3 regions of the Flavimobilis soli genome follow, and region 2 is predicted to be linked to each of the others. Evidence: riboswitches for the same ligand, from Rfam matches in the RefSeq annotation. Region 2 holds a riboswitch; each other region holds the start of a gene.

What was found. Region 2 has a riboswitch for S-adenosylmethionine ahead of ATL41_RS09235 (aminotransferase class V-fold PLP-dependent enzyme). Riboswitches for the same ligand answer to the same signal wherever they lie in the genome.
Region 1: linked by a shared signal. The riboswitch ahead of ATL41_RS09855 (LLM class oxidoreductase) and the one ahead of ATL41_RS09235 (aminotransferase class V-fold PLP-dependent enzyme) in region 2 are both predicted to bind S-adenosylmethionine.
Region 3: linked by a shared signal. The riboswitch ahead of ATL41_RS07825 (methylenetetrahydrofolate reductase) and the one ahead of ATL41_RS09235 (aminotransferase class V-fold PLP-dependent enzyme) in region 2 are both predicted to bind S-adenosylmethionine.

What each region holds. Positions count from the first base shown of each region.
Region 1 covers NZ_PDJH01000001.1:2,163,219-2,173,154, forward strand. The annotation lists gene ATL41_RS09835 (NAD(P)H-dependent oxidoreductase) at 1-688, shown strand, start outside; gene ATL41_RS09840 (hypothetical protein) at 731-1,360, opposite strand; gene ATL41_RS09845 (hypothetical protein) at 1,922-2,566, opposite strand; gene ATL41_RS09850 (DEAD/DEAH box helicase) at 2,759-5,329, opposite strand; SAM riboswitch class IV at 5,475-5,582, shown strand; gene ATL41_RS09855 (LLM class oxidoreductase) at 5,943-6,920, shown strand; gene ATL41_RS09860 (MFS transporter) at 7,501-8,754, shown strand; gene ATL41_RS09865 (PadR family transcriptional regulator) at 8,820-9,185, shown strand; gene ATL41_RS09870 (HAAS signaling domain-containing protein) at 9,185-9,898, shown strand.
Region 2 covers NZ_PDJH01000001.1:2,030,338-2,040,273, forward strand. The annotation lists gene nirB (nitrite reductase large subunit NirB) at 1-1,173, opposite strand, end outside; gene ATL41_RS09220 (heme biosynthesis protein HemY) at 1,311-1,481, shown strand; gene ATL41_RS09225 (O-succinylhomoserine sulfhydrylase) at 1,648-2,868, opposite strand; gene ATL41_RS09230 (rhodanese-like domain-containing protein) at 2,865-3,287, opposite strand; SAM riboswitch class I at 3,299-3,389, opposite strand; SAM riboswitch class IV at 3,533-3,646, shown strand; gene ATL41_RS09235 (aminotransferase class V-fold PLP-dependent enzyme) at 3,677-5,125, shown strand; gene ATL41_RS09240 (GNAT family N-acetyltransferase) at 5,311-6,093, shown strand; gene ATL41_RS09245 (GNAT family N-acetyltransferase) at 6,170-6,802, shown strand; gene ATL41_RS09250 (MaoC/PaaZ C-terminal domain-containing protein) at 6,870-7,943, opposite strand; gene ATL41_RS09255 (3-oxoacyl-ACP reductase) at 7,945-9,312, opposite strand; gene ATL41_RS09260 (acetyl-CoA C-acetyltransferase) at 9,312-9,936, opposite strand, start outside.
Region 3 covers NZ_PDJH01000001.1:1,710,745-1,720,680, reverse strand. The annotation lists gene metE (5-methyltetrahydropteroyltriglutamate--homocysteine S-methyltransferase) at 1-1,960, opposite strand, end outside; gene ATL41_RS07825 (methylenetetrahydrofolate reductase) at 1,980-3,017, opposite strand; SAM riboswitch class I at 3,034-3,138, opposite strand; gene ATL41_RS07820 (PH domain-containing protein) at 3,368-3,901, opposite strand; gene ATL41_RS07815 (family 20 glycosylhydrolase) at 3,985-5,436, opposite strand; gene ATL41_RS07810 (ROK family protein) at 5,828-6,985, shown strand; gene ATL41_RS07805 (extracellular solute-binding protein) at 7,060-8,334, shown strand; gene ATL41_RS07800 (carbohydrate ABC transporter permease) at 8,399-9,367, shown strand; gene ATL41_RS07795 (carbohydrate ABC transporter permease) at 9,369-9,936, shown strand, end outside.

The sequences.
Region 1 (9,936 bases), 130 kb from region 2:
CGCCGACTCGTACGCCGCTGGTGCCCGCGCCGCTGGCGCGGACGTGACCGTCCTGCGCCTCGGCGAGACAGACTTCGACCTCGCCTCGCGCGTGCACAGCCTCCAGCGGTGGCTCGGGCCCGACCAGGACCCGGCGCGCGAACCCGAGGTCGAGGCGATGGTCGCGGCCGTCCACGCAGCCGACCACATCGTGCTCGTGTTCCCGCAGTGGTGGGGCACCTACCCGGCGATCCTCAAGGGGTGGATCGACCGCGTGATCCTCTCGCGCTCAGCCTTCTCCTACCGATCGGGGTCCTCGCTGTGGGACAAGCACCTCACCGGGCGTACCGCGCGGATCATCATGACGATGGACAGCCCCGGGTGGTGGGACACGATCCGGTATCACCGCGCCGCGATCCGGTCGCTCACGCACGCAACCCTCGGCTATTGCGGCGTGCGGACCATCCGCACCACCCGCCACGCCCGCGTCCGCTTCTCGACCCCGGAGCGCCGGGCCGCGTGGATCGCCCAGGCCGAGCGACAGGGAAGGGCCGACGGCGCACGTACGCCCAAGGTCCGGCGCGCTGCGCGTCCGGCCGCCGCGAAGCTGACGTCGCAGCAGCCCGTCGCCGAGGCGACGTCGCAGCCGCTCGCCGCGGAGCCGATGTCGCAGCCGCTCGCCGCGGAGCCTGCGCTCGACCGCGACTAGCGCCCCGCGACGACGGTTCCCACAGGCAGGACGGGCGGCTCGTCAGGGGCGTCCGAGCAGCTCGGTCGGCGGGATCGAGCCGCGGCGCTGCATCTCGGTCGCGGCGCCCGTCGTCTCGAGCGTGATGCCGAGCTGGTCGGCCGCCTCCTCGAGCGACGCGAGCGACAGCGTCTCGACGTGGACCTGCGACTGGAACGTGAACGATCCCTGCGACGACGCGAACGTGAACCGGTAGTAGCGCTCGATCCCGCCTCGCTGGCTCACCGTGAGGACCGCGTGGATCCGCGCGTGCTGGCCGTGCGGGACGACGATCGAGCGCGCGCGGCCGAGCATGCGCGACCGAATGATCCGCAGGCCTGTCGGTACGACCTCGTAGTCGACGAACCCGTGCTGCGAGGTGCCTGTGCGCAGCGCGACGTAGAGGCATCTCAGGCCGATCGCGCTCGCGACCACGCCGACCGGGTAGACGAGGCGCGTGGGGAGTCGCAGCTCCCACCCCGTCCAGCGGGCGACCCTGCTCGTGCTCTCGAGGAGCTCCGACGGCCCCGTGAACGCGCCGTACGTCTTCGACAGGCTCCAACCGAGGGCCAGCAGGGCGAAGAACAGCAGGAACCACAGCGCCCGCCTCGGCCCCCTCGCCGTGAAGACGATCCCGGGCCTGATCTGGTGCACGACTGCGCCCCCCTGCGTCCGACGGCCGGTCTGCGCCGGCTGGTCTGCGCCGGCTGGTCTGCGCCGGCTGGTCTGGACCGGCTGTGCGAAGACTACCGCGCCGTCGTGCGTGGCCCGCGGCCGCCGTCGGGCGCTGCGGCCACCGATGCGCGCGGCCGCTCGCGAGTCCGTCAGTACCGGCTCGAGTCCGTCAGCCCCGACTGACGGAGTCGGGCCGGGAGTGACGGACTCGGCGCTGGGCCCAGGGGGGGCGACCGGTTCGGCTGGGAGTGACGGGCTCAAGGTCGGGACGCGCCAGGACGCGGTTGGCGGATGCGCCTGCGGCCCGGGTCGAGGTAGCCGCGTCGGGGTAGGGCCGACGGCGCACGCAAGCACAAGGTGCTCCGCGCCCTGTTTCCGGCCGTGGAGCCGACGTCGCAGTCGGTCGCCGAGCCGGTCCGCGACCGCGGCTAGCGGCTCACGACGCCGTGCCCACCGCAGCCCTCAGCCGCGCTCGGCTGCGCGCAGCCCCACGTGGGCCCCGCGGGATCAGCACCCGCGCTCAGGACGTGAGGGTGCCGCTCAGGACCTTCCGAGCAGGTCGGTCGGCGACGTCGAGGTGTCGCGCTGCATCTCCTCGGCAGCGTCGGTGACGTTCAGGGTGATCCCGAGCTGGTCGGCGATCTTGTCGAGCGGCGCCATGGACAGCTTCTCGATGTAGATCGGTGCGTCGAACGAGAACGAGTCCGCTCCAGAGGAGAACGTGAAGCGGTATCGCCGTTCCAGACCACCACGCCTGGAGAGCGTGAGCCCCGCGTCGATGTCGAGCTGGCCTCCCAGGCCCACGACGAGCGACCGTGTGCGCCCCCAGGCCCGGCGCCGGACGATCCGAAGCCCTGTCGGGACGACCTCCTGCTCGACGAAGCCGTAGCGGTGGCTCGTTGTGCGCCAAGAGATGTACGTGCCCCAGAGGGCGACCGCGAAGACGACCGAGGACGCGACGAAGATCATCCGGTCGGAGACGGTGACGCTCTCGAGCCCGAGCGCGGACTTGGCGAGCTCGGGCGCGACTCCTGTGATCTCGGACGTCGCGTCCGGTGCCGCGAACGCGCCGAGAGCCATGGTGAGCGACCCGGCGAGCAGGATGACGATGAAGACCAGCAGGGCGAGCGTCGCTCTGCTCGCCCTCCTCGGCCCGACGATGATTGCTGGCCTGACCTGGTGCATTGCCTGGATCCTCCCCCCTGCGACGTGCCGAGCGGTCCTCGGCTGCGCGAACACTATCGCTGTGACGCCCAGACGCGCGGCCACCACCGGGCTGTGTCGCAGCGTGTGGTCCGGAAGCGAGTCCGTCAGCCCCGACTGACGGAGTCGGGCCGGGAGTGGCGGACTCGGCGCTGGGACCAGGGGGTGACGGGCTCAGGGCTGGGGCGTGCCAGGACGCGGTCGGCGGATGCGGCCGCGGCCCGGGTCGAGGTCGCCCTCGGCGCCCTCACCGTCGCGCACGACCCGGGGCGTGGGGGTGCAGGCGAGGACGACGTCGAGCAGCCGCACCGCGGCGTCCTTCTCGAGCGGGTTGTTCTGCGAGCCGCACTTGGGCGACTGCACGCACGCGGGGCAGCCGCTCGCGCACGGGCACGCGGCGATCGCTTCGCGGGTCGCGCGCAGCCAGGTCGCGCCGAGCTCGTAGCCGCGCTCCGCGAAGCCGGCGCCGCCGGGGTAGGCGTCGTACACGAAGACGGTCGCGTGCTCGGTGTCGACGTGCAGCGCGGTCGAGACGCCGCCGAGGTCCCAGCGGTCGCACGTCGCGAGGAGCGGCAGCAGGCCGATCGACGCGTGCTCGGCGGCGTGCAGCGCGCCGGGGACGGTCTCGGCGGTGAGCCCGGCGGCCTCGAGGACGGCGGCGGGCGCGGTCCACCACACGGCGACGGTCGACAGGGTGCGCGGCGGCAGGTCGAGCTCTTGCGAGCCGACGACCTCCAGCCCGGGCAGCCGACGCTTCGTGAAGCTGATGACCTGCGTCGTCACGTCGACCTCGCCGACGCCCCACGTCACGGGCGCGGGTCCCGAGTCCCAGGTCCGGGACCGCAAGGTGTTCTGCACGGCGATCGTCGTCACGTCGTGCGACCACGTGCCGTAGTCGACGTCGCGGCGTCGCACGAGCGCGACGTGGTCGGTCAGGTCGAGGTGGTCGACGACGAACGTCGCGCCCTGGTGCACGTACACCGCGCCGTCGTGCACCGAGCCGTCCGCGGCGGGCTGGTCGATCGTGCCGAGCATGCGGCCCGTCGCGGCCTCGACGACGCGGACGGGCTGCCCCCCTGTGCCGCGCAGGTCGGTGAGCTGCGACGCGGGCTCGGGGTGCGTCCAGAACCAGCCGGTCGGGCGGCGGCGCAGCGCCCCGCGTGCGGTGAGGACGTCGAGCACCTCGGCCGCGTGCGCACCGAACGTGTCGAGCTCGTCGGGGCGTAGCGGCCGCTCGGCTGCGGCCGCGCACAGGTGGGGCGCGAGGACGTGCGGGTTGCCGGGGTCGAAGACGGTCGCCTCGAGCGGTGCGTCGAGGATCGCCTCGGGGTGGTGCACGAGGTACGTGTCGAGCGGGTCCTCGCGGGCGACGAAGACGACGAGACCGTCGGCCCCCGCGCGTCCGGCGCGGCCGGCCTGCTGCCAGATCGACATGCGGGTGCCGGGCCATCCGACGATGAGGACGGTGTCGAGCCCGGAGATGTCGACGCCGAGCTCGAGCGCGTTCGTCGTCGCGAGGGCGCGCAGCGCACCTGTGCGGATGGCGCTCTCGAGCGCGCGCCGCTCCTCGGGGAGGTACCCGCCGCGGTACGCGGCGACGGAGTGCTGCAGCGCGGGGTCCACCTCGCGCAGGGCGCGCTGGGCGCTGAGCGCGACGGACTCGGCGCCGCGGCGCGACCGGGTGAAGGCGAGGCTGCGGGCGCCCGCGCACGTGAGGTCGGCGAGGAGGTCGGCGGCCTCGGCGGTCGCGGACCGCCGCGGGCGCTCCTCGACCTCGGGCGTCTCGACCCACCACTCGTCGGTGCCGGTGGTCGCGCCGTCGGGCCCGACGCCGGACGGCGCGACGACCTGGAAGCCCTCGAGCCCGGAGTCGACGGGTGGGAGCTCGGGCGGCTCCCACAGCACGAACGTGCGCGTGCCCGACGGCGCGGTGTCTGCGGTGACGGCGACGACGTCGCTCTCGTCGACGCCGACGAGGCGCGCGGCGCTGCGCGCGGGCTCGGCGGTCGTCGCGGACGCGACGAGGAAGACGGGGCCGGGCCCGCCCGAGTAGTGCTGGCACAGCCGCTTGAGCCGGCGCAGCACGAGCGAGACGTGCGCCCCGAACACGCCGCGGAACGCGTGCCCCTCGTCGACGACGACGTAGCGCAGCGACCGCAGGAACCGCACCCAGCGGGCGTGGCCGGGGAGCATCGAGAAGTGCAGGAAGTCGGGGTTGGTCAGGACGGCGTCGGCGTGGTCCTGGACCCAGCGGCGCTCGGTGAACGGTGTGTCGCCGTCGCACGTCGCGACGCGCAGGTCGCGCACGTCGGCGGCGCGCAGGAGGCGTTCGACGCCGCTGAGCTGGTCCGCGGCGAGGGCCTTCGTCGGGCAGAGGTAGAGCACCGAGCCGCGGGAGCGGACGTTCTCGATGCGGCTGAACGCGGCGGTGCCCTCGGCGGCGGCCAGGCTGTCGGCCCGGACGGACGTCAGGGCCGGGAGCCAGAAGGCGAGGGACTTGCCCGACCCGGTCGACGTGCCGAGCGCGGTGTGCCGTCCGTGCCACGCGGCGTCGGCCGCCTCGACCTGGTGGCGCCACGGACGCTCGACGCCGAGCGCGCGGTACCCGGCGACGAGCGCCGGGTCCGCCCACCGAGGCCAGTCCGCGTGGACGCCCTCGCGGGCGAGCAGGTGGGCGATGTGCGTCGCGCTCTCGGCACGACGACCCCCGGCGAGGAGGACGTCGAGGAGGTCGGGTGCGGGCACGGGCCAATCCTCGCACCCGGTCCGTGCCCGCCCAGTGATCCAGGCGTGGACACCTGTTGACACCCCTGGAAGCCCCGCCTAGATTGCGCAGTAATTCCGGAACGCAGGGTGAAAAGCCAGGCTCTGGAAGGACTCGACAGGACAAGGTCACGAGTACCAGCGACAAGCCCCGGCTCGCTGGTCAGCAACCCTCCCGCGCGGTGGGGTGCTCCGGGTGAGGACCTGGCACCGACCCTCGGTGCAAGAGCGCAGCCGCGAGAGCGGTTCGGACAGGAGACACGCACGATGATGGCAGGACGGCTTCGCACCCCCGCGTCGATCTCGCTCGCCCCGGTGATGTGTATGGCCTGTATGCCCTGCGGGTCCGTCGCCTGTTGTCACCGCGACTGACCCGCTGAGGTCCGCCCAGCGCGGACCTTCTGCCGGCGACCGCCGCCGCGCCCCGGGCGCGGACGACGGCGCCTGACCGTCCTTCACCGGACACCGCCGATGCCGGCTCTCAGAGCCCCCGGCCGTTGCAGTCACCTCGGCGCACGCTGCGCACCGTCCCACACGACGACGTGAGTCCGTGGGGTCGGTGCTGCGCGCCGCCGTCACGCAGAGAGCGAAAGCCATGACCTCGAGCACCACCCGCACCAGCACCACCGACCGTCAGATCCACCTGGGCATCGACCTCACGAGCGCCGGCGCCCGCCGCGTCACGAGCCGCGTCCCCGTCGCGTCGTTCGCGAGCGCGTTCGACGCCGAGCGGCTCGCCGACCTCGTCGCCGCGGCGCAGCGCGGCACGCTCGACTTCGTCGCGATCGACGACACCTTCCGCCTCCAGCCCGAGACCGTCGGGCTGCTGCGCGGCCGCCTCGACGCGGCGGTCGTCGCGTCACGCCTCGGCAAGACGACGCGCGGCGTCGGCCTCGTCGCGACGATCTCGCCCGAGGCGACCGACCCGGAGCACGTCGCGACCGCGCTGCAGACGATCAGCCGCGTGTCCGGCGGCCGCGCCGGCTGGCAGGTCGACGGCAGCGCGCCCGACCGTGCCGTGACGGCGGTGACGCGAGCGGTCTCGTCGGTCGCGCCGACCGTCGTGCGCGTCCGCACGGATGCGCAGCTCGAGCGCGCTGCCCGCCACGCGGACGTCCTGCGCATCGCGGCGACGGACCTGGACTCGGCGCTCGAGCAGCGCCGTCGGGCCCGCACGATCGCCGTCGAGGCCGGCCGCTCGGCCGACGACGTCCTCGCGCTCGTCGACGTCTACGCCGTCACGGGTCCCGACGCGGAGAGCGCGCAGGCGCGCGTCGAGCTGCTCGACGCGTTCGAGGGGACCGACGTCGTCGCGCAGCACTCCGACTCGCTCATCCACGTGGGCACGCCGCTCGACCTCGCCGAGCTCGCGGAGGCCTGGTTCGCGGCGGGCGCCGTCGACGGTTTCGTCGTGACGCCGTCGTCCCTCGTCGCGGACGTCGCGGGCCTGGTCGACGGCGTCGTGCCGGCGCTCCGGGCGAGCGGCCTGTTCCGCCGCGAGTACCCGGGGGCGACGCTGCGCGAGTCCCTCGCGCTCACGCCGTCGGGCGTGGAGGCCCTCGCCGGCGTCTGACCTCGCTCGTCCGACGCCCCGCCCGGTCCTCTCCGGGCGGGGCGTCGTCGTGTCCAGGGGCCCCCACGGATCGCCCTGGTGCACACCTGTGGCGTGCAACGGAGCGATTGGTCGGGACGGGGGAGCGACGGATCGCCCTGGTGCACACCTGTGGCGTGCAACGGAGCGATTGGTCGGGACGGGGGAGCGACGGATCGCCCTGGTGCACACCTGTGGCGTGCAACGGAGCGATCGGTCGGGACGGGTGAGCGACGGACCGCCCTGGTGCACACCTGTGGCGTGCCACGCAGCGATCGGTCGGGCGAGCTCGCACCGGGCGCGTCCGGGAAGGGCCCCGCGGCGGCGGGCGGCGTCAGTGGGGCGCCACACCGCAGCCGGAGGGGCTGTCTGCGCTGGTGGGTGGGGTCGCTCACAAGCCGGGCGCGTTCTGGTACGTGCGTGCTAACGTCGACGACGGTGCCCATCGGCACCCGATCGAGCGTGAGCCCGTCGCCACCGCGGCACGGGCCCACCCACGGCGTGCATCACCTGCTCCTCGTAGCAAGGCGGCACCAGCCAGACCTTTCTAGGAGCACTTGAGTTGAGCATCGTCACGCCCGCGCGCCCCGACGCCACCGCGGCCGGCACCGAGCACGTCCCCACCCTGATCGCCGCGACCGGCCTCGGCTACTATCCCCTCGCCTTCGTCGCGCGTCTCCCGTTCGCGATGGTCGTCGTCGGCGTCCTCACGTACGTCGTCGCGATGACCGGGTCGGTCGCCCTCGGCGGCCTCGCCGCGGGTGCGGTCGGCGTCGGCGTCGTGATCGCCGGGCCGGTCGTCGGGGCGACGGTCGACCGCCGCGGACAGCGCACGGTCCTTCCCGCGGTCGCTCTCGCGAACGTCGTCGCGGTGCTCGCTCTCGCGTTCGCCGTCGGGCAGGGCGTGCCGAGCTGGGCCGTCGTCGCGTGCTCGTTCCTCGCGGGTGCGACTGTCCCGCAGGTCGCGCCGCTGTCGCGGACGCGCCTCGTGACGCTCGTGGGCGAGCGCCTCGCGCCGAACCGCCGGGTCAAGGCGTTCGCGCGGGTCATGTCGTACGAGTCGGCCGTCGACGAGACGGCGTTCGTCGTCGGGCCCGTGCTCGTCGGCCTGCTCGCGGCGTGGATCGCGCCGTGGCTGCCGCTCGTCACCGCGGCCGCGCTGAGCCTGACGGCGGTCGTCGCCTTCGCGCTGCACCCGACGGGCGCGGTCCGGGCGCACGCGGCGCACGACGCCGAGCGCGCCCCGCTGCGCGAGGTCGTCCGCGCCCGCGTGCTCGTCGTCGTCGCGGGAGCCTTCGCGGTCGGTCTTTTCTTCGGGGCGACGCTGACGTCGCTCACCGCGCACATGGGTGCGCAGGGTCGCGCGGACGACGCCGGCCTGCTGTACGGCGCGATGGGTCTGACGTCCGCGACGCTCGCGCTCGGGGCGGCGGCGCTGCCGCGCGCGTTCGTCGCGCGGTGGCGCTGGGTGGGCTTCGCGGTCGTGATCGCGGCGTCGGCTGCGTTCTACGCGCAGCTCGGGGTGTCGGCGCGCCCGACGGTCGCACTGCTGCTCATGGGCATGGGTGTGGGCCCGGTGCTCGTGACGCTGCTGAGCATGGCGTCGGACCGCAGCCCGGTCGGGCGTGCGGCGACGACGATGACGCTCGCGACGGCGGCGCTGAGCCTCGCGCAGGCGCTCGCGTCGGCGCTGACGGGCCAGGTCGCGGAGCGCGTGGGCGCGCCCGCGGCGATGTGGCTGCCGCTCGCGGCTGCGGGGCTGCTGCTCGTGCTGGGCGGCGTGAACGTCCTGGTGGAGCGCCGCGCGGGGCGCTGACCGGACGGCACGGCCCCTCGAGCTGGTAGGTAGACAGTCTGACTAGGTAGCGATACGTTCTAGTCATGTCCGAGAACGCATGGCCCGCCGAGTGGCTCCGTGGCGTCCTCGAGCCGTGCGTGCTGCGCGTCCTCGCCGACGGCCCCACGTACGGCTACGCGATCGCCGAGCGCCTCGCCGACCTCGGCCTCGGCCGCCTGAAGGGCGGCACCCTCTACCCGCTCCTCGGGCGCATGGAGTCCTCCGGCTACGTCACCGTCGAGTGGCGCGCCGGCGCGGGCGGCCCCGGGCGCAAGTTCTACGAGCTCACCGAGGCAGGCCGCACCGCGCTCGCGGACGCGACCGCCCGCTGGGAGCAGTTCACGACGACGACCCGCTCGATCCTCGCGCCTGCGGCGGACCGACCGGACCCGACCCCGGAGGTGCTCTGATGGCACACGCCCCCGACCCGACGTCCCTCGCACCCCACCTCGACGCCGCCTGGGTCGACGACTTCGTCGTCCGGCTCCGGCTGCGTGACGTCCCCGGCGACCGCATCGGCGACGCCCTCGCGGAGGTCGACGCGCACTGCGCCGACTCGGGCGAGACCGCCCTCGAGGCGTTCGGCGACCCGACCGGGTACGCGGACAGCCTCGACCTGCCGAGCGAGCCCGACGAGGCGGGCGTGCGTCGCACCCTCGTCGGCAGCGGCCTGCAGATCGCCGGTCTGCTCCTCGCGCCGCAGGCCGTCGGCACGCTCGCGACCGGCGGACGCCTGCCGATCACCGCCGGCGCCGTGACGACCCTCGCTGTCACCCTCGCGGTCCTCGCCGCCGTCGCGACGTGGCACGACCAGCTGCTGCGCCACGTGCTCGCACGGCCCTGGCCGTGGAGCATCGGCGCTGGCCTCCTGGCCAGCGCGAGCGTCCTGCCCATGCTGCTCTGGGAGTCGCCCGTGGCCGACGTCGACCCGTGGGTCGGCATCATCGCCGCCGTCGCCCTGCTCGCGGCAGGCGTCGTCGTCCAGGCGCGCGCCCTCGGTGCGGGCGACCCCGTCCTCCTGCCGGGCGCAGAGCGACCCGCACCGCGCGTCGACGCGGTCGTGTGGATGATGCCGGCGGCCGCCGTCGTGCTCAGCGCGTTCGCGTGGTTCGTCGCGCGCTGAACCTCCCCCCACGAGACGGTCGCGGTCCCCTAGGATCG
Region 2 (9,936 bases):
CACCCCGCCGAGGAGGGTGCGTGCGTCGTCGGACACGACGAGCTTCTTGTACGTCTTGGCGACCGGGTCGGCGAACGTGACCTCGAGCGCGCCGGGGGTGAGCGCGAAGACGTCGCCGAACGACGCGGCCTCGACCGGGACGCCGTCGTGCGTGACGCCCTTGAGCTTCGTGCCGTCTGGCGCGGGCGTGTAGACCGCGTCGCCGCCGAGGAGCTGGTCGACGACGACGTCAGCCATCGCGTTGCCGGGAGCCACGAGGCCGGCGCACTCGCCGTCGTGCGACGCGACCTCGCCGATCGCCCAGATCGCCGGGTCGGACGTGCGGCACGTGGGGCCGACGACGACGCCGCCACGCTCGCCGATCGCGAGGCCGCACTCGCGGGCGAGCCGGTCGCGCGGGCGGATACCGGTCGAGAACACGACGACGTCGACGTCGAGCGTCGAGCCGTCGGAGAGGACCATGAGGCCGACCGGTCCGTCGGGTGCCGCGACGAGGCGGGTCGCGCCCGTCCCTGTGCGGACGGTGACGCCCATGTCCTCGATCAGGACGCGCAGCGCCTCGCCTCCGCCGTCGTCGAGCTGGACGCTCATGAGGCGGTCGGCGAACTCGACGACGGTCGCGGTGGCGCCGAGGTCCTGCAGGGCGGACGCGGCCTCGAGCCCGAGGACGCCACCGCCGACGACGGCGCCGCGCAGCGGCCGGTCGAGCGTGGTCGCGCGGTCAGTGACCCAGGCCCGAAGCCCGACGACGTCGTCCATCGTGCGGTAGCTGAAGACACCAGTGAGGTCGGTGCCCTCGGTACGGGGCGTCCAGGCCCAGGAGCCGGTCGCCAGGACGAGCGTGTCGTACTCGAACGTCTCGCCGGAGCGCGTCGTGACGGACTGGGCGTCCCGGTCGATCGACGCGACGGCGTCGCCCGTGCGCAGCGTGACGTGCGGGTCGTCCCAGACGCTCGGGGCCATCGCGAGCTGCTCGGGGGAGCGTCCGCCGAAGAACTCGGAGAGGTGGACACGGTCGTACGGCAGGTGCGCCTCGTCGCCGAGCACGGTCGCTGACCAGGTCGCCTCGCCGGGGGCGCGGGAGACGAGCTGCTCCACGAGCCGGTGGGCGACCATGCCCGCGCCGACGACGACGATGCGCCCGGGGGAGGCGGGGGCGTTCTGCTCGGACATGGCGGGCCTTCTGCTCGGCGGTCTCTCGTCGTCGTCAGTCTCGCCGTCGATCTGCGCGCAATGGTGGGACCTTTGGACGGGCGGCGCCGTGAAAATCACCCCTGGGCGGGCGGTCGTCCGCGGCGTACGGTGGTGCCATGAGCGACGAGACGGTGGTGCCTGAGCCTGAGCGCGCTGCGGCGCGCTTCGCGGAGCTGCCCGAGCGGATCGACCCGGACAGCTACGTCGAGGGTGTCGACGTGTCAGACGTGCCTGACCCCGAGTTCGGTCGCGACCCGAACAAGGAGTGGATGCTCAAGTACGTCTGAGGCCGCCGGCGTCCGCCGGTCGCCACGAGGCGCGTCGCGCGACGCAGGGCTGTCCGCGCGAGGTAGGGGCGTGCGCGCGACGTAGGGGCGTGCACGCGACGTAGGGCCGTGCAGACCCCTGTCTCGCGTGCGCGCCCCTACCTCGACGCCGCCGACGCCTGCCGCGTCACGCCTTGAGGGCCTGCTCGACGTCGTCGAGCAGGTCGAGCGGGTCCTCCAGCCCGATGCTCAGCCGCACCGTCGACTCCGCCATGCCGACCGCTGCGCGGCCCTCGGGGCCGAGCTTGCGGTGCGTCGTCGTCGCCGGGTGCGTGATGAGGCTCTTCGCGTCGCCGAGGTTGTTGGAGATGTCCACGACGCGCAGCGCGTCGAGGAAACGGAACGTACGCTCCTTGACCTGGTCCGGCGATGCCGAGCCCGGCACCTCGAGGTCGAACGTGACGACGGTGCCGCCGCCCGTCTGCTGGGCCCGTGCGAGCGCCACCTGCGGGTGCGAGTCGAGGAACGGGTAGTAGACCCGACCGATGCCCGGCAGGGACTCGAGCGCCGTCGCGACCTGGAGTGCGGCGTCGGACTGGGCGCGGACGCGCAGCGAGAGCGTCTCGAGGCCTTTGAGCAGCACCCACGCGTTGAACGGGGAGAGCGACGGGCCGGTGTGGCGGACCATCGTCTGCACGGGCCCGTCGATGTAGTCGGCGCTGCCGAGGATCGCGCCGCCGAGCACGCGGCCCTGCCCGTCGATGTGCTTCGTCGCGGAGTACACGACGACGTCGGCGCCCAGCTCGAGCGGTTTCTGCAGGACGGGCGTCGCGAAGACGTTGTCGACGACGACGGTCGCCCCCGCGCGGTGCGCGAGGTCGGCGACGGCGCGCACGTCGATGATGTCCTGCATCGGGTTCGACGGCGTCTCGAAGAAGACGACGTCCGCGGGCGTCGCGAGCGCCTCCTCCCACTGGGAGAGGACGTGCCCGTCGACGTAGTCGGTGTGCACGCCCCAGCGGGCGAAGATCTCGTCGAAGATCGTCAGGCTCGACCCGAAGAGCGCGCGGGCGGCGACGATCCGGGAGCCCTGTCCGACGATCGCGGCGAGCGCCGTGAAGACGGCGGACATGCCGGTCGCGGTCGCGTAGCAGCCCTCGGCGCCCTCGATGAGGCGCAGCCGCTGCTCGAAGGTGTGGACGGTCGGGTTGCCGTAGCGGGAGTAGATGAAGCGGTCGGCCTCACCCTTGAAGGCGGCCTCGCACTCGGCGGCGGAGCCGTACACGTATCCCTGCGTCAGGTAGATGGGCTCGCTCGTCTCGTGGAACCCGGAGCGCTCGATGCCGCCGCGGACCGAGACGGTCGCGGGACGCCAGGATGCGGGGACCTCACGGGGCCCCGCGGTCACCGGGCGGCCTCGTCGATCGTGGTGGTCGGGAGACCGGCGTTGCGCCAGCCGTCGATCGTGCGGGCGCCGGTCGCGTCCTGGGCGCCCTCGAAGCCCTGGAGGACGTTGCGGGCGTCGGCCCAGCCGGCGGCCGTCGCGGCCTGGGCGGCGGCGACCGAGCGGACACCGGAGCGGCACAGGAACAGGACGGTCGCGTCCTTCGCGACGCCTGCGGCCTCGAGCTGGGCGAGGAACTCGGTGTTGGGTCCCCAGGCGGTGTTCCACTCGACGAACCGCGCGGCCGTGCGGGCGGCGCTCGTGTCGGGGACGCCGATCGTGCGCCACTCGTCCTGCGTGCGGACGTCGACGAGGATCGCGTCGGGTGTCGTGGTGATCAGCTCCCACGCGGCCTCGGGGGTGACGTCTCCTGCGTAGCTCATGGCGTTCTCCGTTCGCATCGAACGTGGCGGTAGCACCCTCGTCCTGCTGGGGGGTTGCTGCGGCGTCGTCGTGCCACGTCACTCGGCCGCTCTGGATGGTGAGGGGATCGTACCCTCCCGGCAGGGGTGCTGCCGAGGCCGTTGCGAATGGCGAGATTCCGCGGTTCCCGAGCGCGGGTCTCAGAAACTGGCATCGCGTCTCAGATGTTGACGCGCCTCCAGGGGCGGTGGCACGATGTCCGCACGGTCATGAGTGCCAGCGCAAAACCCCGGTTTGCTGGCCGGCAACCCTCCTCTCGCGGCGGGGTGCCCCGGGTGACGACCAGGCTGCGGTCGACCGACCGCGGCAAGCGCGGGCGCACAGCGCCCAGTCTCTGAAGGGCCCTGCCATGTCGATCGCCAGCACCACCTGTCCTGAGAACCGCACCGACGTGACGGACGAGCCCGCGCTCCTGCCCGTCGTCGGCCGCGACACCCTCGTCCCGCTCGTCGACGGACGTAACGTCACCTACGCGAACCTCGACGTCGCCGCGTCCGCACCCGCCCTCGAGTCCGTCGCCGCGCGCGTCGCGCAGGCGCTCCCGCTCTACGCGAGCGTCCACCGCGGCGCCGGCTACCTGTCCCAGGTCTCGACCGCGCTCTACGAGGCGTCCCGCCGCACCATCGGCGCGTTCGTCGGGGCACGCGAGCACGACGTCACGATCATCACGCGCAACACGACCGACTCGCTCAACCTCCTCGCGGGCTGCGTGCCCGCGACGGTCGGGGAGGGGCGCGTGCTCGTCCTCGACGTCGAGCACCATGCGAACCTCCTGCCCTGGGCCGCCGCGCCCGGCGGCGCCGCGGTCCTCGCGGGAGCGTCGAGCGTCGCCGCGACGCTCGACGCGCTGCGCGCCGAGCTCGCCGCCCGCCCGTACGCGCTCGTCGCTGTCACGGGCGCGTCCAACGTGACGGGCGAGGCCCTGCCGGTCGCCGACGTCGTCACGCTCGCCCACGCCGCAGGGGCGCGCGTCGTGCTCGACGGCGCACAGCTCGTCCCGCACCGCGGCGTCGACATCGCCGCGCTCGACGTCGACTACGTCGGCTTCTCCGGTCACAAGACCTACGCGCCGTACGGCGCGGGCGCGCTCGTCGGCCGCCGCGACTGGCTCGACGCCGGCACGCCGCACCTCGCGGGCGGCGGCGCGGTCCGCGCCGTCACCCACTCCGAGCCCGACGTCCCGGCGGCCGGCGCCGCGTCGGCGACATGGGCGCTCGCGCCCGCCCGCCACGAGGCCGGCTCGCCCAACGTCATCGGCGCGGTCGCGCTCGCGGCCGCGTGCGAGGAGCTCGCCGCGCTCGACCCCGCCGCGCTGCACGCGCACGAGGCGCGCCTGCGCGCCCGGCTCGTCGAGGGGCTCTCCCAGATCCCGGGCGTCGAGGTGCTGCGCGCGTGGGACGACGCCGTCGACCCGGTGGGCGTCGTGACGTTCGTCGTCGAGGGGCACGACCCCGGCCTCGTCGCCGCCTACCTGTCGGCAGAGCACGGCATCGGCGTGCGTGACGGGAAGTTCTGCGCGCACCCGCTCCTCGCCCGCCTGGGCCACCGGTACGGCGCGGTGCGCGCGAGCGTCGGTGTGGGGACGACCGGCGAGCACGTCGAGCGGCTGGTCACGGCCCTCGCGAGCTATGTCCGCGAGGGCACCCGGGCCGACTACGCGGTGCAGGACGGGTGCTGGGTCGTCCGCGACGACCGGCGCCCCCTCCCGGACGTCTCCGGGCTGTCCGGTCTGGTCGCGACGGCGGCCGTCGCGAACGTCGCGCTCGCGGGCGGGTGCGGCGCTCCGTCCGAGGCGTGAACGCGGCGTCCGTCAAGGGTGTTTCCGGGGCGGTTCCCGGGCCGTCCGTCGAGGTGATGTGAGTCGCAAGGTTCCCGAGGTGAGGGGCGGAAAACCGCCACTCGCGAAGGGTGGTCGCCTGGCGTTCGCCCACAGGTCACACGGCAGGTGTTGGCGGTGTCCCTGACGCGTGTTTTCATTCTCGCGTGGAGCACGACATCACCCTCTCGGGGCACGGTTTTCGCCTCGAGCCGCTGACGCACAAGCACGTCGGCGACCTTGCTGCCATGGTCGATCCCGACCTGTGGGCAGGCATGGCCACACCTATGCCGGTGGGCGAGGTCGGGCTGATGAACTACATCGAGGACTCGCAGGCTCTCGAGGGCTGCTACGCGTTCGCGGTCGTCGACGAGGTGAGCAACGAGGTGCGTGGCTCGACGGCGCTCGTCGACCACCAGGGCGCCGCTCGTCGCGTCGAGATCGGCCGGACGTTCTACGACCGCGCCGTCTGGGGTCGCGTCGTCAACCCGGTCTGCAAGTTCCTCCTCCTCGAGCACTCCTTCGAGCGTCTCAGGGTGCACCGCGTCCAGCTCCGCGCCGACGCCCGCAACGTCCGCTCGCTCGCCGCGATCGAGCGGCTCGGCGCGACCCGCGAGGGCACGCTGCGCGGCTTCCGCGACGGCCAGGACGGGTCGCGCGTCGACTCGGTCGTCTTCTCGATCCTCGCCCCCGAGTGGCCCGTCGTACGCGAGGGCCTGCTCGCGCGGATCGACCCGCTGCGCGCGATCGCCGGTCTGGGCGGCCCCGACGCGACCGCGCTCCTCGACGCGAACGGCCCCACGCCGCTCGCCGCCGTCGGCGCGTCCGTCCCCGAGCTGGGCATGGCCGAGGAGCCGAGCCTGGAGCTGGCCGGTGACCAGCCGCCCCTCGGTGCACGTCGAGGGCGCGCGCCCCGCGGACGCCTCGCGCGCCGCCGTCGCCTGCGCTGACCGAGGCGAGGCCGGCCACGGACGGGCCGTGACAAATCTCGAGCCGCGACCGCGCCGCGCGACCTAGTGTGGGCGGATGGAAAAGCTCGTCCTGTCAGGTCACGGAGTCCGGCTCGAACCCCTCGAGAAGCGACACGCTCACGACCTGAGCGGCCTCGTCGACGCGGGGATGTGGCACGGCATGACCGTGCCGCTGCCTGACACTGCTGACGCGATGGTCGCCCACCTCGAACGGCTGGCGGCCGGCGGAGCCGTCGCGTTCGCCGTCGTCGACGCGACCGCGGGAACGGTCGCGGGCGTGACGGCGTTCTACGACGTCGCGCACGACGTCAGGCGCGTCGAGATCGGGCACACGTTCTACGGCCGTCGCTGGTGGGGGACGCACGTGAACCCGGCCGCGAAGCTGCTCCTGCTCTCGCAGGCGTTCGACGTGTGGGGGATGGAGCGCGTCGCGCTCCGGGCCGACGTCCGCAACACCCGCTCGCTCGCCGCGATCCGACGCCTCGGCGCGCAGCCTGAGGGCGTGCTGCGGAGCCACCGGGTGGCCTTCGACGGCACGCGCTCGGACACGGCGTACTTCTCGATCCTGCGTTCGGAGTGGCCGGCGGCCCGCGCCGGTCTCACGGCCCGGCTCGCTGAGCTGGACGCACCGACCGCGCCCACGGTGCCGGTGCGCTACGTGCCGCAGGGCGAGGCCGCGGCGCGCTGACGACACGACAGAAGGGGTGCTGGACCATCGAGGTCCGGCACCCCTTCGGAGCCGTGCGCTGGGCCCGTCAGATCCTGGTGACCGTCCCGGTCAGGTGGGTCTTGCCGCTGCGCGGGCTGCGCGCCGCGTACTCGAAGGAGCCGGACTGCGGCTCGGTGATCTCGACGGACACCGTGCCGGGCAGCAGGACGGGCTTGGCGAACTCGACCGTCCAGTCGTAGGTGTCGCCGCGGCGCGGCCCGACGTCGGACAGCGCCCGCGCGGCCGTGTACATGCCGTGCGCGATCGCCCGCGGGAACCCGAAGGCCTTCGCCGAGAGCGCCGACATGTGGATCGGGTTCCGGTCGCCTGACACGGCGCCGTACTCCCGACCGACGCCAGCAGGCAGCTTCCACACGACCGACCCGACGGGCGCGCCGCTGTCCCGCCCTGCTCCGTGGCTGCCCGTCCCGCCGCCGTCACGCTCCGCCCCTTCGTCGACGTAGGGGTCTGCACTCGAGGTAGGGCCCTGGGAGGCCCTGTCTCGCGTCGAAGCCCCTACCTCGGCGTCAGGAGAGCCGTCGGCGCGGTCGGTACGGTCGGCGCCGCCCGGCGCCCGACCGCCCGCGTGCTTCGCGAGGTACGTCGACACGCCGCGCCACGCGACCTCGCCGTCGACCGAGACCTCCGCGACGACGTCGAGCTGACTGCCGCGACGGTGCGGACGCAGGTCCTGTGTCCACGCCGTCACCTCGAGCTCGTCACCGACCGTGACAGGGCGCAGGAGCGACGCCGAGTTGGCGACGTGCACCATGCCGAGCAGCGGCAGCGGGAAGTCGTCGCGGACCATGACCGCCGTCGCGACCGGGAACGCGAGCACGTGCAGGTACCCCGACGGCAGGGCGTCGGCTCCGGGCTCGCGCAGCAGGTGCTGGTACGTCGTCAGGTGGTCGACGTCGACGCGGAGCCCGTTCGCGCGGTACGCGACGGGCGGGAGGGCCGGGGGTCCGCCGCCCCCGCGGCGGACCCCCGGCAGCCTCGTGCGCGCCGAGCCGGCGGCGCCGCGCAGGTACAGCCCGCCGAGCCCGGGCACGTCGGCGAGGGCCTGCACCCTCGTGCCGGACGGCGGGCCCGCGATCGTCCGGGACCGTGGCGCGGTCATGTCAGGCCCCCACCAGGTTCTGCCCGCAGACGCGCAGCACCTGGCCGTTGACGGCCCCGCCTGCGGGCGACGCGAGGAACGCGATCGCCTCGGCGACGTCGGACGGGTCACCGCCCTGCTGCAACGAGTTGAGGCGCTTGGCGACCTCGCGCGTCGCGAACGGGATCCGCGCCGTCATCTCCGTGACGATGAAGCCCGGCGCGACCGCGTTGACGGTCCCGGTGCCGCCGCTGGCCGCCGCGAGGAGCGGCGCGGTCGCACGCACCATGCCGATGACGCCAGCCTTCGACGCGCCGTAGTTCGTCTGCCCGCGGTTGCCCGCGATGCCCGACGTCGACGCGAGCGACACGATGCGCGGCGCGTCGCGGAAGTGCTCGGACGCGAGCAGCTGCTCGTTGATCCGGAGCTGCGCGGCGAGGTTGACCGCGAGCACCGACTCCCACGTCTCGGGCTTCATGTTCGCGAGCAGCTTGTCGCGCGTGATGCCCGCGTTGTGCACGACGACGTGCAGCCCGCCGTGCCGCGCGATCGCGTGCTCGATGATGCGGCTGCCCGCGTCGGGCGCGGTGATGTCGAGCTGGAGCGCGGTGCCGCGCACCTCGTTCGCGACCTTGGCGAGGTGCTCGCCCGCGGCCGGCACGTCGACGAGGACGAGCGCCGCGCCGTCGCGCGCGAGGGTGCGCGCGATCGCGGCACCGATGCCGCGGGCGGCGCCCGTGACGACGGCGACGCGGCCGGCGAGCGGCCGCTCCTCGTCGGAGGTGGTGACGTCGGCGAGGACGGGCGCGTCGCCGATCGTGAGGAGCTGGCCGTCGACGAACGACGACCGCGCGGACAGGAAGAAGCGCAGCGCGGCAAGGACGCCGTCGTCGGCCGGAGTCGTGGACTCGTGCGCGAGCACGAGGCCGTTGGCCGTCGCGCCGCCGCGCATCTCCTTGCCGAGCGACCGCACGAAACCGTCGACGGCCTGGCGGGCCGCTGCCGCGGTGGGCGTCGTCGCGCCCGACGCGGCGCGCGAGATCGTCACGACACGGCCGCCACGGGCCATCTGCTTGAGCGCGGGGGAGAGCGGCAGGACGTGCTCGCCGAGCTGGCTCGCGTCGTCGACCTCCGAGAGCACGACGACGACGGCGCCCCAGCGGGCGGTGCCCGTCGAGGGGGAGCGGTGCACCTCGAGGTCCCAGCCGAGCAGTGCGGACGCGACGGCGTCGGTCTGGTCGGTGTCCGGGCCGAGCACGAGCACGGGACCAGGCACGAGCGCCGCGCCCGGCTTGTACCGGCGCAGCGGCGCAGGCTGCGGCAGGCCGAGCTTCTTGGCGACGGTCCCGCCGAAGCCGCCGTTGACGAGGTCGATGTACTTGTCGCTCATCAGTTGCCTCCCTCGGCGGGGACGGACTCGAGGATCGCGGCGACGCCGAGGCCGCCGGCCGCGCACACCGTGATGAGCGCGCGGGCGGGCGTGCCGTGCTCGCGCTGGTGCTCGGCGAGCTGCTTGGCGGTCTGGGCGACGATCCGGCCGCCGGTCGCGGCGAACGGGTGGCCCGCGGCGAGCGAGGAGCCGTTGACGTTGATCCGGTCAGGGTCGATCGTGCCGAGCGCGCCGTCGAGGCCGAGCTCGGTGCGGCAGTACTCGTCGTCGGCCCAGGCGGCCTGCGTCGTCAGCAGGACGGACGCGAACGCCTCGTGGATCTCCACGTAGTCGAAGTCCTCCAGGCGCAGCCCGTTGCGCTTGAGCAGGCGCGCCGCGGCGTGGACCGGAGCCATGAGCAGGCCCTCGTGGCCGTGCACGAAGTCGACCGCTGCGGTCTCGGCGTCGACGAAGCGCGCGAGCAGCGGGAGGTTGCGCTCCTGCGCCCACTCGCGCGACCCGAGCAGGACGGCGGACGCGCCGTCGGACAGCGGCGTCGAGTTGCCCGCGGTCATCGTCGCGGGGGTGGGTAGGCGCTTGCCGAAGACGGGCGAGAGCTTCGCGAGCTTCTCGGCGGACGTCTCG
Region 3 (9,936 bases), 320 kb from region 2:
GCGTGGCGGTGTCCGCGAGAGGGAGGTCGTCGCGCACGAACGACCACGCCATGATCGTCACCGGGCCCGTGAGCATTCCCTTGACCGGCTTGGGCGTGAGCGACTGCGCGAACCGCGTCCAGCGGACCGTCATCGGGGCGGGCCGTGAGACGTCGCCCCACAGGATCGACGGACGCGTGCAGCGCGTGCCGTACGACTGCACCCAGCCGTTGCGCGTCACCGCGAAGCCGTCGAGCAGCTCGGCGAAGTACTGCACCATGTCGTTGCGCTCAGGCTCGCCGTGCACGAGCACGTCGAGCCCTATCTCCTCCTGCAGCGCGATCACGCGCGCGATCTCGGCCTCCATGGCGGCGTCGTACTGCGCGTCGTCCAGCTCGCCGCGCGCGTGCGCGGCCCGGGCGACGCGGATGTCCGTCGTCTGCGGGAAGGAGCCGATCGTCGTCGTCGGCAGCGGCGGCAGCCCGAGGCGCGCCGCCTGGGTGTCGCGGCGCTCGGCCGCGGAACCGCGCTCGAGGTCCGACGGCGCGACCCCGGCCGTGCGGGCGCGCACCGCCTCGACGCGGACGCCGGCTGCGGTCGCGCGGGCGGCGAGAGCGGCGCTCGCGGCGGCGATCTCTGTCTCGACGGCATCGCGGCCCTCGACCAGGCCGCGTGCGAGCGTGACGACCTCGAGGACCTTCTCGTCGGCGAACGCGAGCCACGAGCGAAGGCCCGCGTCGAGCTGCGGCTCGGCGGCGGTCGTGTGCGGGACGTGGAACAGCGACGTCGACGTCCCGACCGTCACCCGGGCGCCGAGCGTGGTGAGCTTCTCCACCTGCGCGAGCCGCGCGCCGAGGTCGGCGCGCCACACGTTGTGCCCGTCGACGACGCCCGCGACGAGCGTCTTGCGCGCAAGCCCGGCCACGACGTCGGCGGGCCGGACCTGCTCGGCCGGCGAGTCCGTCAGTCCCGGCGTGAGTCCGTCAGTTCCAGCTGACTCAGTCGCGCTGGAGGTGACGGACTCGCTGGAGGTGACGGACTCGCTGGAAGGGGCGGGGAGGGCGGCCGGGCTGGGCAACGCGCCCTTGACCAGGTCGAAGGCCACGGCCTCGACGTCCGACGCCGCGACGACCGGGAGGTTGTCGCCGAGGTCCCCGTAGGGGGCCGCGAGCAGGATCGCCGGGCGCTGCGCGCCCACGGCGAGGTCGGACGCGAGCGCGCGGTACGCGTCCGTCACCGCCGTGCGCACCCGCTCGCCGGGCACGTCGAGCGTGTCCGTCACGAGGGCCGGCTCGTCGAGCTGGACCCACGGCGCACCTGCGGCCGCGAGGCGGCCGAGGAGCTCCGCGTACACGGGCAGCAGGTCGGCGAGCCGGTCGAGCGGGCGGAACCCTGCCGGGGCGTCGTCGCTCGGCTTGCTGAGCAGCAAGAACGTCACAGGCCCGACGACGACGGGCCGGGTCACGACGCCCGCCTCGCGAGCCTCGACGTACTCCGCGACGATCCGGTCGCTCACGAGCCGCAGCTCCGTCTCGGGACCGATCTCCGGGACGAGGTAGTGGTAGTTCGAGTCGAACCACTTCGTCATCTCGAGCGGCGCGACCTCGTCGTCGCCGCGGGCGAGCGCGAAGTACGCGGCGAGGTCGAGCGAGCCGTCCGCGGCGCGCAGGTGCGCGAACCGGGGCGGCACCGCCCCGACCGTCGCGACGACGTCGAGCACCTGGTCGTAGAACGAGAACGACGACGGCACGGCGGCCGGCTCGGTCAGGCCGAGCGCGACGAGGTGGTCGCGCGTGCGAGCCCGGAGCTCGGCGGCCTGCTGCTCGAGCTGGGACGCGCTGACGCGGCCCGCCCAGAACGACTCGACCGCGCGCTTGAGCTCGCGGTTCGGACCGATGCGCGGGTAGCCGAGGACAGTCGCCGCCGGGAATGCGAAGTTTGTGCCCTGGACGAGGGCAGGGCTGTGCTGCTGGTTGGTCATGGTGCGTCTCTCTTCGGGGTCAGTCGACGGCGACGGTGTCGCTCGTCGAGCTCAGCTGTGCGTGTGCTGCCCCGACCCACGGCCCGCTGGCCAGGTCTGGCTCCGCCAGCCCGGCCGGAGCCGGGCCCGTGGAACCGCCGCCGAGGTGGACACCCTCGAGCAGGTCAAGTGCTGGGCGTGACTTGTTGAACGTATAGATGTGGAGGCCAGGGGCGCCGGCCTCGAGGACGGCCGAGACGAGTCCCGCCGACGCCTCGATGCCGCGCCTGTGGCGCGCCTCGTCGTCGGGCAAGGACTCGAGCTCGCGGACGAGCGCCGACGGTGCGGGCACCCCCGTGAGCTCCTCGACGCGCCGCAGGCGCGCCGGGTCGGTCGTGGGCAGGACACCCGCGAGGATCGGGATGGTGACGCCTGCCGCGCGGGCGGACTCGACGAACGACAGGTACGTGTCCGCCTCGTAGAAGAGCTGGGTGATCGCGAAGCTCGCACCCGCCTCCTGCTTCGCGAGGAGGTGCTCGACCTCCTGTGCGGGCGTGGTCCCGGCGGCGCGGTTGCCGCCCGGGAAGGTCGCGACGGCGATCGTCAGCGGTCGCGCTGCGCCGCGCAGGGCAGACGCCGCGCTGCGGTCGCAGCGGTTCGCCTCGACCTCGCGCAGGAGGGCGACGAGCTCGATCGACGAGTGCACGCCGTCGGACGGCGGGCGCCAGTCGGGCTGGTCGCGCGGCGGGTCGCCGCGCAGGGCGAGGAACGAGCGCACGCCCGAGGCGAGGAACTCGTCGATGACCTCGGCGACGTGTGGGCGCGTCGCACCGACGCACGTGAGGTGTGCGATCGGCAGGACTGGCGTCTGCCGGGCGAGGGTGGTGACGACGGCGCGGGTCGTCGCGCGGTCCGTGCCCGCCGCGCCGTAGGTGACCGACATGAAGTCGGGGCGGGCCGTGAGGAGCTGGCGCACCGTCGTCCAGAACTTGGGCGCGGCGTCGGGGTTGCGCGGGGGCATCAGCTCGAACGACACGGTCGGGCGGACCGACGAGTCGACGATGTCGGCGATGCTCATGAAGCCTCCATAGGTACGTCCATCGAACCTGGCTTTAGCACCCGCACCCTCAGGAGGCTTCCGTAGTGGGGGGTTGCTGCGGCGTCGACGAGCCAGGACTCTCGACCGCTCTGGATGGTTGTGACTCGAGGTTAGGGCCGCGAGTCACGGCCCCCAAGAGGTGTCCGCATGGCGAGATCGAGTGTCCATGGTTGCCGCAGGCCCCCATCTGCGACGGATCGCCCGGATGCACACGTCACGTGTGCATCCGGGCGATCGGTGTGACGGGCGGCCTGTGCCCCCAATGACGGATCGCCCGTGTGCACATCAGAAGTGTGCACACGGGCGATCGGTCGGCCCGGGCGTCGGGCTCAGCGGCGACGCGGCTCGCCCGGCGGGAACTCGCCGTCGTCCGAGCCGTCGTCAGCCTGGAAGATGAGGTTCGACAGCTCGCGCTGCACCTCGGCGATTCGCGGCACGTCGTAGAGCATGACGCCGGCCTTCTCGGTCGCGTCCGACACGACGATCGTCCCGCAGCCCAGCAGACGGTCGAGCAGGTCGCGCTCGTACGTGAAGTCGTTGATGCGGAACAGCGGGATGTCGCGGCCCACGCGCGTGATGATGCCCTCGCGGGTGATCAGGCGCTTGTTCGTGAACGTATAGCTCGAGTGCCGCCACCGCAGGTACGGCACCAGCACCCACGTCACGAGCGTGACGATCGCGACCGCACCGACGGCGACCAGGACCCACTGCTTCGCGTCGTTCTCCGGGAACCACACGAGCGCAGCGACGAAAGCCGCCACGACCAGCAGGAACAGCAGAAACGGCTTGAAGAGCGCCTTGGGGTGCGTCCGGGTCGTCAGGACCACGAACTCGCCGTTGCCGAGGGTCTTGTCGATGCTCATGGCGGCATCCTTCCACGCGAAGGCCCTGCTGGGCAGGGCCTCCCTCCTGCCGCGCGCCGACCGCGCTGCCGCGCCGCCCGTGGTCAGGACCGCCAGGGCACCTGCGGCGACCGGTGGAACGCGACGCCGTCGCGCACCCACCGCTCGCCGTGCGCGGCGAGCGACTCGAGGAACGTTCCCGTGTCGCGCGGCGACCCCCACGCGACGGACGCGACGGCGGGCAGGCGCGGGAGGAGCATCGTCGTGACGTCGTCCCACGTCCGCAGGGTCTCCGTCCACAGGCACGCCTCGACGCCCTCGATCTTGTCCGCGGGCACCCCCGGGAGCACGCTCGCGGGCTCCCACTCGTAGGCGTCGCGCACCTCGACCGTGCCCGCCCAGGTCAGGCCGAGCTCCTGGCTCTCGTCGTGCTTGAGGTCGAGGTAGGCGTGCGGCGCGGGGGACGCGACGAACCGGACGTCGCGCTCGCGGGCGAGGTCGGCGAGGTGGCTCGTGTCGATGTCGTACGTCCAGAACTGCAGGAGCGTGCCGGCCGGGAGCTGCACGGGGGCGGCCTCCTGCCACATGACGAGCTGCTTGCCGTGCTCCGCGACGACGATGCCGAGCCGCTCCACGAACGCCGCGTACTCCTCGGCCGTGAGCGTGTGCGCCTCGTCGCCGCCGAGGTGCAGGCGCGGGCCGCGGGTGTGGCGCGCGAGCGTGCCGACGACGTCGTCCACGAAGGACCACGTCTCGGCGGACGTCAGGTGGACGTTCGAGAAGCCGACCTCGATGCCGGCGTACGGCTCGCGCGGCTCGCCGTCCGGGCTGATCTCGGGATAGGCCACCTGGGCGGCGTGGGTGTGGCCAGGCATGTCGATCTCGGGGACGACGGTGATGTGCCGCGCTGCGGCGTAGTCCTGCAGGTGCTCGTACTCGGCGAGGGTGAGGTAGCCGCCCGGGCCGCCGTCGACGTCGTTCGCGGACGCGCGCTCGAGAAGCAGCGGACGCCCCTCGATCTCGAGGCGCCAGCCCTGGTCGTCGCTCAGGTGCAGGTGCAGCTGGTTGAGCCGGTAGGTCGCGGCGAGGTCGACGAGCCGTTCGATGTCGGGGACGCCGAAGAAGTGGCGCGCGACGTCGAAGGAGATCCCGCGCAGCGGGTACGTCGGGGCGTCCTCGCACGCGTAGGCGGGGATCGTCGTGATGCCGGCGTCGTGCCGCGAGTCGGCGAGGAGCTGGAGCAGGACCTGCACGGCGTAGAACGCGCCCGCGGCGTCGCCTGCGCGGAGGTGCCAGCCGGCGTCGGACAGGTCGAGGGCATAGCCCTCGCTCGGGAGGGTCGCGTCGAGCGATGCGGTCGCGGGGGTCGCGGCGCTGCCCGACGGCGCGACGAGCGGGCCCACCGTCCGTGCGTCGCGGAGCGCGTGGGCGGCGTTCGGCGCCCAGGGCTCGAGCGCGACGGCGAGCGCGGCGAGCGTGCGCGGGTCGACGACGGTCGTCCCGCGGTCGGGGTGCACGGTGCGGGGGGCGGGGATGACGGCTGGCGACGTCGGCATGGGTCCATCCTTGCTCGTCGGGAGGTCCGGGAGCGGGAGCTGGCCGGACATCTGGGCGACCGATCCCTCTGCTGCACACGTGAGGTGTGCGGTGGGGCGATTTGTCAGGGGGGGGAGGCTGGGTCGTGAGGGTTCAGGCCGACAGATCGCCTTGATGCACACGTGAGGTGTGCATCCGAGCGAAGTGTCAGCGGGTCGGGCTGGTGGCTGGGCGGTGGGGCGAGTGGCTGGCGACGGATCGCTCTGGTGCACAGATCACGAGTGCACGGGGGCTATCGGTCGGGGGGCGGGCCGGGTCGGTGCAACAGGGGCGATGTTCTCGAAGGTCACGATTTGGTCGCGGGGAGCGAGACCTCTTGACCGAACTAAGTAAGTAAACTGTACTAACTACATGGCCAGGACGACACCCCTCACCGACGCCCGCCGCGGGACCACCCGCATCGCCGCGCCAGCCGCGAAGATCCTCCCGGGCGACGCACGCCTGCACCACCGCGCGCTCGTCCTGCAGAACCTCGCGGACCACGGACCGCTGTCCCGCGCCGACCTCGCCCGCCTCACCGGCCTCACCCGCGTGACGATGTCCGACGTCGTCGCCGGGCTCCTCGAGGACGACCTCCTCGTCGACCTCGGGCCCCGCCCCGGCACCCGCATGGGCAAGCCCGCCACCCTCGTCGGCATTAACCCCACCGGCGCCTACGTCGCGAGCCTCGACCTCTCCGGCGAGCACGCCCTGCGCGGCGCCGTCGTCGACCTCGCCGGCACGATCGTCGTCCAGCACGACCTCGAGCTCGGCGAGGACCGCGGCGAGGACGCCGTCGACCGCACGATCGAGCTCGCCCGCCGCCTCCTCGCGGACGCGCCCGGCACCGTCCTCGGGCTCGGCGTCGGCACCCCCGGCGTGGTCGACGCCGAGGGCGTCGTCCGCAACGCCCCCAACCTCAGGTGGTCGCGCCTGCCCCTGCGCGACCGCCTGGCCGACGCGCTCGGCATCGCCGTCCACGTCGCCAACGACGCTGACACCGCCGCCCTCGCCGAGGACTCGACCGGTCGCACCGGCGGCGCGGGGCTCCTCTTCGTCGAGATTGGCCGCGGCCTCGGCGCCGGCATCCTCCTCGACGGTCACCTCCTGCGCGGCCCCCTCGGGACCGCGGGCGAGATCGGTCACGTGACCGTCGACCCGGACGGCCCGGAGTGCTCGTGCGGCCGCCGCGGCTGCCTCGAGTCGTTCCTCGCCGTCCCCCGCCTGCGCGCGGAGATCGCCGACCTCACGCCCGCCGGGGCGAGCGAGGCGCTCGCCGCCGCAGGCCGTCGTCTCGGGCTCGTCCTCGCCCCCGTCGTCCAGGCCCTCGGCCTGCACGACGTCGTCCTGTCCGGGCCCGAAGACCTCGTCGACGGCGCCCTGCGCGAGTCGACCGCCAGCACCCTCGTCGCGCACACCCGCCCCTTCGGCGAGGACGAGGTGCACGTCCGCATGTCCGCCCTCGGGCACGACGGCGTCCTCACCGGCGCCGCCGCGCTCGTCCTCGACGGCGAGCTGGGCCTCGCCTGAAGCCAAAGCCCACCCCCTCGCACGACCTTCACGACAGCCCCAGGCCGCACGCGGCCGAACCGGAAGGAAGATCAATGAAGATCCGCAAGATCGCGTTGCTCGGCGCCGCCGCAGCGCTTGCGCTCACCGGCTGCTCCACTGACGGGTCCACGACGGACCCGACGGCGGCCGCCCCGTCCGACACCGCCTCCGCTCCCGCAGAGGACCGCAGCATCACGCTCTGGCTCGCGGACCAGGAGAAGGACGTCGCTCCCGCGCTGCCCGAGTACCTCAAGAAGGAGTTCGCGGCCGCGACCGGCGCGACCCTCAACATCGAGTTCATCGGCTGGGGCGAGCTGCTGCCGCGCCTGTCGACCGCGCTGTCCAACCCCGACCAGACGCCCGACGTCGTCGAGATCGGCAACACGCAGGCACCGACGTTCACGACCGTCGGCGCCTTCTCCGACCTGACCGACAAGCTCGACGAGCTCGCGGGCGGCGACACGATCGTCCCGCAGGGCTTCGTCGACGCCGGCAGCGTCGACGGCAAGGTCTACGCCGTGCCCTACTACTGGGGCTCGCGCTACGTCTTCTACGACAAGAGCGCGTTCAAGGACGCCGGCATCGAGGTCCCGAAGACCCTCGCCGACTTCGGCGACGCCGCGAAGAAGCTCACGACCGACGAGAAGAGCGGCTTCTGGCTGCCCGGCCAGGACTGGCGCAACGGCATCTCGTGGCTCTTCGCCAACGGCGGCGACATCGCCGTCAACGAAGGCGGAAAGTGGGTCGGCAAGCTCTCCTCGCCCGAGAGCCAGAAGGCCCTCGCGCAGGTCAAGGACCTGTTCGAGAACGCGACGCACGCACCGAAGGACGGCGAGGACGCCGAGGCGTGGACGCCGTTCAACAACGGTGACACCGCGATGTTCATGGCCCCGAGCTGGGCGCGCTGGTCGGTGACCGAGGACCTCGCCGAGAACCTCGGCGCGTTCGCCCTCCCGGGTGTCGACGGCGGCACCGCCCCCGTCTTCGCGGGCGGCTCGAACATGGGCATCTCGAAGGCGTCGAAGAACCAGGACCTCGCGTTCGAGCTTCTCAAGGTCGTCTACTCCGACGGCTACCAGAAGGTCCTCGCCGAGAACGGCATGGGCCCGGTGCGTGACTCGTTCACGAGCCTCATGGGCGACGACGAGTTCGCGCAGGCTGCGATCGCGGCGTCCGCGACCGCCAAGCTCACGCCTGCCTCGGCCGGCTGGGCGTCCGTGGAGCAGTCCCGGGTCATGGAGGAGTTCTTCGGGAAGATCGCGCAGGGCGGCGACATCGCCGCGCTCGCGGCGGAGACCGACGCGACCCTCAACAAGGTCCTGAACTAGTCGCGGCTGCGGGGTGCCGGTCTTTCCCCCCGGACCGGCACCCCGCCCTGCAAGGAGACCCACCATGAGCGACCTCCTCGTCGCACCGCCCGCGCCGCCGTCGCGCAGGCGTCGGGACGCGAAGCGGCCCCCGAGCTCGAAGACCTCGCGACGGCTGCGGGCGGTAGCCCCGTACCTGCTCGTCCTGCCCGTCGTCGTGACGCTCGCCGTCGCGCTCGGCTACCCGCTCGTCCGCCAGCTCGTCATGTCGTTCCAGGAGTTCGGCCTGGCCCAGCAGTTCGGTGCGGAGCCCGAGTGGGTCGGCCTCGAGAACTACAAGACCCTCTTGACCGACGACGCGACGTGGGCGGTCATCATCCGCTCGCTCGTGTTCTGCGCGGTCAACGCGGCCGTGACGATGATCCTCGGCATGGCCGTCGCGGTGCTCAAGACGAAGCTGTCGACGTGGGTGCGGATCGTCGTCCAGTCGGTGCTCCTGCTCGCGTGGGCGATGCCCGTCATCGCGTCGATGACGGTGTGGCAGTGGCTGTTCGACACGCAGTACGGCGTCATCAACTGGCTGCTCGTCAAGCTCGGCTTCGGCCAGTACGCGCAGCACTCGTGGCTCCTCGAGCCCATGTCGTTCTTCTTCGTCGCGACCGTCATCGTCGTGTGGATGAGCGTGCCGTTCGTCGCGTTCTCCCTGTACGCGGCCCTCACGCAGGTCTCCTCGGAGCAGCTCGAGGCCGCGCAGCTCGACGGCGCCGGCGCCTGGCAGCGGTTCCGCCACATCACGGTGCCGACGATCATGCCGGTCGTCTACGTCGTCTCCCTGCTGCAGGTCGTGTGGGACCTGCGCGTGTTCGCGCAGATCTACTACCTCCAGGGTGCGGGCGGCCTGCGGTCGCAGACGGACCTGCTCGGCACGCACATCTACAACCTCGGCATCGGCCAGTCGAGCTACGGCATGGCCTCCGCCGTCGCGATCTTCATGCTCGTGCTCACGCTCGTGCTGACCATCGGCTACGTCCGCAAGCTGGCGAAGGAGGACTGACATGTCACGCAAGGTCTCCAACGCCCTCGGGCTGGTCGTCGCGCTCGTCTGGGTGTTCCCCGTCTACTGGATGGTGAGCTCGTCGTTCCTCGACTCGACCCAGGTGCGCAGCAAGGACCCGGTGTTCTGGCCGTTCGGCGGTGACGCCTCGGCGTACGGGCGCGTGTTCGACGACTCGTTCCTCGCGTCGATGCGCCTGTCGGTGACGGTCACGCTCATCACCGTCGTCGTCGCGCTGATCCTCGCGTTCCTCACCGCGATCGCGGTATCCCGGTTCCGCTTCCGCGGCCGCAAGGCGCTCGTCCTCACCGTGCTGATCGTGCAGATGATCCCCGCCGAGGGCCTGTTCATCTCCCAGTACAAGATGCTCGAGGGCTGGCACCTGCTGAACTCGATCCTCGGCCTGTCGCTCCTCTACGTCGCGGCCGTGCTGCCGTTCACCGTGTGGATGCTGCGCGGGTTCGTCGAGGGCATCCCCGTCGACCTTGAGCACGCCGCGATGATCGACGGCTGCTCGCGCACGCGCGCCTTCTTCGTCGTGACGTTCCCGCTGCTCGCTCCCGGGCTCG